2 regions of the Heliorestis convoluta genome follow, and region 2 is predicted to be linked to the other one. Evidence: riboswitches for the same ligand, from Rfam matches in the RefSeq annotation. Region 2 holds a riboswitch; the other holds the start of a gene.
What was found. Region 2 has a riboswitch for lysine ahead of dapB (4-hydroxy-tetrahydrodipicolinate reductase). Riboswitches for the same ligand answer to the same signal wherever they lie in the genome.
Positions count from the first base shown of each region.

Region 1 (2,402 bases), 1.1 Mb from region 2:
TTTTGGTAAGCTTACATCCCAGATTAACATGTCTCCAGATTCACAACATTTTCCTGTAATTGAAACAACTTCTTCAGCTGCTTGCTCTGCTTTGTTGGCAATCATGGCTTCGTAGCGGGAGCCGTAAAGAGCAGGACGAGGGTTGTCGTTCATACCGCCGTCTACAGCGACATACTTGCGAACGCCATGAATTTCTTTGACAGACCCAATGGTGTATAAAGTCGTTCCAGTAGGACCGGCAATGGAGCGTCCAGGTTCGACGACCACTTTCGGAATGGTCAATCCTCTTTTTTCAGCTTCCCCTTGTACAGCACCAAGAACGGTTCTTGCATAGTCGTTAATATCGGCTGGTTCGTCCGATTCTGTGTAACGAATGCCAAAGCCACCGCCAAGATTCAAGATGGAAGTAACAGCACCAGTCTTTTGGTGAATCTCTTCAATAAAGTTCATCATAACTTCCGCAGCGTAGCGGAATGATTCTAGTTCGAAAATCTGAGAGCCAATATGACAATGAAGTCCATCGTAGATAAGATTGTTACATTCTACAACGGCTTGAATTGCTTCCATGGCTTGACCTGTAGGGAGAGGAAAGCCAAATTTGGAGTCAATTTGACCTGTTCGAATAAACTCGTGGGTATGGCATTCAATGCCTGGCGTAATGCGCAAAAGCACCTTCACCGTTCTGCCTGCTCGCCCAGCAATGTTGTTAAGTCGTTCCATCTCATAGTGATTGTCAAGCACAATGTGGCCAATGCCATATTCTATAGCTTGTTGAAGTTCTGCGTCTGTCTTGTTGTTGCCATGAAAGTATACTTTCTCCATGGGGAAGCCTGCTCTGCGAGCCGTATAAAGCTCACCACCAGATACAACATCCAGTCCAAGACCTTCCTCTTCAATGACTCGACACATGGCCAGGTTCATGAAAGCTTTAGAGGCATAGATGACTTCGCCATTTCCTGATGCACTAAAAGCCTGATAGTAGGCTCGACAGTTATCACGAAGAAAAGTCTCATCCATTACATAAAGTGGACTTCCATGTTTTTGTACCAATTCAACAGTGTCGCATCCACCTATGGATAAATGCCCTTTTTCGTTAATCATCGCTGTACCTTGAAGTTTCATGATTCCTCGCCCCTTATCTGTATAGCCCATTCTAGTTGTGATCCATTGTAACCCATATCTCGAAAAGTACACAAAAAAGCCGCCGAGCGTTCTCGGCGACTTATTACGTCAACACGAAAAATGCCCTCTCTACTCCCTAGTAAGATAGTGCTCCACCACAATAAGAGCGCCTTAGAAAATCAAGGTGGGAATGCTCCGTGGTGACAGTCCTGCAGCTATTCACTGCAGACCCAGCTGGGACTTGTGCAATCGTCTCAGCTTCGGCGGTTGAACCCTTTCAATTCAATGCATCGTCCATGCCTTTGGACCTTCTTGAATCTACTCTTGAACTACCGCGCCTCTACCTCAACTCCTTCGAGATGAGGCATACCCTATGCTGTTGTTACTGGTACATAAATTGTAGCACCTCTATAGTTTGCTGTCAACAACTCTAGAGCATCCATTTTAAGTTTATGTCAAAGAATTAAGAAAGGATACTACTTTTCAATTAAATAAGACCAGTAGCGAAAAGGCATATAACTTCGTTGTTGTTTCAGATTCTTTCTCTCTGTAATAGTAACATTGTTGAAATAATCTTTCCACAGTGCTTGATACTCTTTTTCTTCCGGCGCAAGACTGATGACTTGCTCTCTATTAAGATCTGTTAGAATCCACTCTTTTTGATTATAAAGAGCCGCCATCGATCTTTTCTTATCATGAATAATCCAATTCTGATCAGCCAGTCGTCTTGTAAAGTGTGGCGCTAGCAATCCAAGAATATTGTGATCTGTTTCCATAGGTCCATAGTAGATATCATCACGTAATAAACGAAATCGCAATAAGCCTAGCATGCGATGTCTCTCTTTAGCCACTTTGCCGCTCAATTGATGAATTGTCCAGACCGGATCGACAAGATAGCGATCTACATCAGGACCGACTTTCCAACCGAGACGAAGATATTGATAGATAAATAGCTCTGCTCCTTTTGCTTCCGATAGAAAAGCATAGGCACTATGACGAAAGGCCTGAGAGGAAATTTTATTCTGAATCGATTGCACTACTTTTTCTGCTTTTTCTGGATCTGTCTCAATGGTCACAGAAGATGCAAAAAGTGACGCCGTGTAGACAGACGCAAGCGAGTGAATCTCTTCTGGTTCCTCACGACGATAATAGGCTTCATAAATGGAAGTAAGAAGTCCCTCGAAGGAACCATCATATAGATAAATAACCATCTTACTGATACGGTATTGGATCTTGTAGACCTAGATTATGAAAAGCTTGTCGACGATTTATACAACTCG
Region 1 is NZ_CP045875.1:3,161,687-3,164,088, reverse strand. It holds gene lysA (diaminopimelate decarboxylase) at 1-1,122, opposite strand, end outside; lysine riboswitch at 1,260-1,473, opposite strand; gene FTV88_RS15220 (TIGR03915 family putative DNA repair protein) at 1,599-2,333, opposite strand; gene queC (7-cyano-7-deazaguanine synthase QueC) at 2,335-2,402, opposite strand, start outside.
Region 1: linked by a shared signal. The riboswitch ahead of lysA (diaminopimelate decarboxylase) and the one ahead of dapB (4-hydroxy-tetrahydrodipicolinate reductase) in region 2 are both predicted to bind lysine.

Region 2 (2,402 bases):
ACAGCCAATCTTCCAAATCCTATGATGACAGAATGACTGCCATGGATTGTTATTGGCAATCCTTCCATGGCCATTTGTATGGCCCCTTCTGCAGAAGGCACGGAGTTAAGAATTGCAAATTCATCCATTTCAGCAACTTCAATGATTGGTGCTCCTCTTTTTTCTGCCATTTGTCGCAGTTTGGGTCGAGCTACGCCAACAAAAATGGGTGCACCTGTCGGTAGTGTTTGAAGCTCCTCATCATTAAGATAGAGTTTTTTATCATAAAGGGGTGCGTATACTTTTCCTTGTGGATCAATGCCTGGCATTGGCAAAAGAAGAGCTGCTGCATTGGTAAGAGCGTGGGATAGATGGTTTTTAATAGATATTTGTTCGCAGTCATCGACAGGTAATCCAATAACATTGATTTTAGCGCCCAGTTCAATGAGGCGCTGTATTAGAATCTGGTCTCTTTTGTCACCCCCGACAACAGCCAATGAAATTCCCTGTAGGTCTGACATGATGCCTCTGACCTCCTCACAGCGGTGCAATAAAAACTCATCACATACTATGAGGAAAGTTCATAAGAGGTGAACAGGTTTTAGCTTTGTCGTTACATTTGTTCTATTCTTAAAAGATCAACTTATCTAATCCATAAACAAGACCTTCAGTTTTTCGTATGCGATGCACAGCTGCCAGAACACCGGGCATAAAAGATTCTCTTGTGATGGAGTCATGGCGAATCGTCAATGTCTGACCGAGACCACCAAAAAGAACTTCTTGGTGTGCCACTAGACCTGGAAGGCGGATGCTATGAATACGCATGCCTTCGTATTCACCGCCCCTTGAACCTACGATAATTTCTTCTTCATCAGGGTGACCCTGCTTAATTTTTTGTCGTTCTTCTTGGATTGCTTCTGCTGTTTTGATTGCTGTACCAGATGGTGCATCTAGCTTCTGATCATGATGATATTCCATAATTTCTACATGAGGGAAGAAACGAGAAGCTTCGCATGCAAAGCGCATCATAAGGAGAGCGCCAATTGCAAAGTTTGGCGCAATCAAGCAACTCGTTTCATAGCGTGCTGTCCATTCTTTAATCTCTTGCAAATCTTTTTCACTCAAGCCTGTAGTTCCTACAACAGGCGAGACTTTATGTTGTAAAGCAATGTGAATGTTTTCCATCACTGATTGAGGCACTGTAAAGTCTACCATAACCTCAGGCTTTGTCGCTTCAAGAGTGGTAGCTAGATCTCCTGTTAATAAAATGCCGCAAGGAGGCAGCCCTGCTATAACAGCAGCATCTTCTTCTGTACCGGCAGGATCCACGGTGCCGACAAGCTGTAAGGCTGGATCAGATAGGACAGCTCTTACAACTTCCTTTCCCATCCTTCCGCGAGCGCCATTGACTAAGACTCGAATTTTCTTGGACATAATTATCTTCACCTCTAAAAAAGAATGCAAAAAAGCGACCGCAAGGAGTTCAGCGGTCGCCCCCATTATCAAAGAAGATGGGTACTAATTTCCACCGACCCGTACGTAAAAAGCAGCTCTCCACCAAAAAAGCACTGGTGGCAGTGCTAGGCATCTTCTGCCCAGCCCCAGCCTGAAAATAAACGGTTCTCTTCAGACTTCGGCGGCTGTCCCTTTTCTACAAGTTCATCGTTTTCCGTCAAAACTCACTTGCAGTACTCATGATCAACCGCGCCTCTAACTCTCCACTGGGATGAGGTACAAAAAATATAACTTTGTTGACTTTGATACTACCATGTTATATTGTCAGCGTCAACGCTAAAAGGGAAATCTTCTGGTGTAATTAGGATATGTATCGTCAAGTTCCACAATAACCACTTCTGCTCCAATTTTCACAATGGAATCCCACGGTATAAGCAGATGTTGTCGATCTGTCCAGAATCCTACAAGGCTATTGCGGGCTGGTAAAATAATTGCATCAATTTCACCTGTTACTTCGTCAATGACCAAATCAGAGTCCCCGACTGTCCCAAGTCTAGCGCCTGAAGTAATATTGACAATCTCTTTGCCGACTAGATCACTTAGACGCATATTCATCTCTCCCTCTCGTCCCTTATAGTAATACTATACAAGGAAGAGCACTGTTTAGAACGAATAGCCTTCTTTCTTCGATAAACCAGCTTGACGATCAAAGTTTTCTTGATTCTTTTTCTTATATCTTTCGTATAATTCCTCTGGGGTAAAACCTGCTTTTAGACACATGCTTACAAAAAAATGCATTATATCAACCAGTTCTTCCTTAATTGCATCCTCATCAATAGGTTTTGCATTTTTCCACCACTTAAAGTTCACTTCATCAAGGAGCTCTGATAGTTCTGAGATCATAGCTAGGGTCTCTTTTTGTAGCCATTCTTCTCGGGTGATTTGTTCTAGCCCTCGCTTCTGAATAA
Region 2 is NZ_CP045875.1:2,045,665-2,048,066, reverse strand. It holds gene dpsA (dipicolinate synthase subunit DpsA) at 1-500, opposite strand, end outside; gene dapB (4-hydroxy-tetrahydrodipicolinate reductase) at 610-1,413, opposite strand; lysine riboswitch at 1,519-1,700, opposite strand; gene FTV88_RS09820 (YlmC/YmxH family sporulation protein) at 1,771-2,049, opposite strand; gene FTV88_RS09815 (dUTPase) at 2,098-2,402, opposite strand, start outside.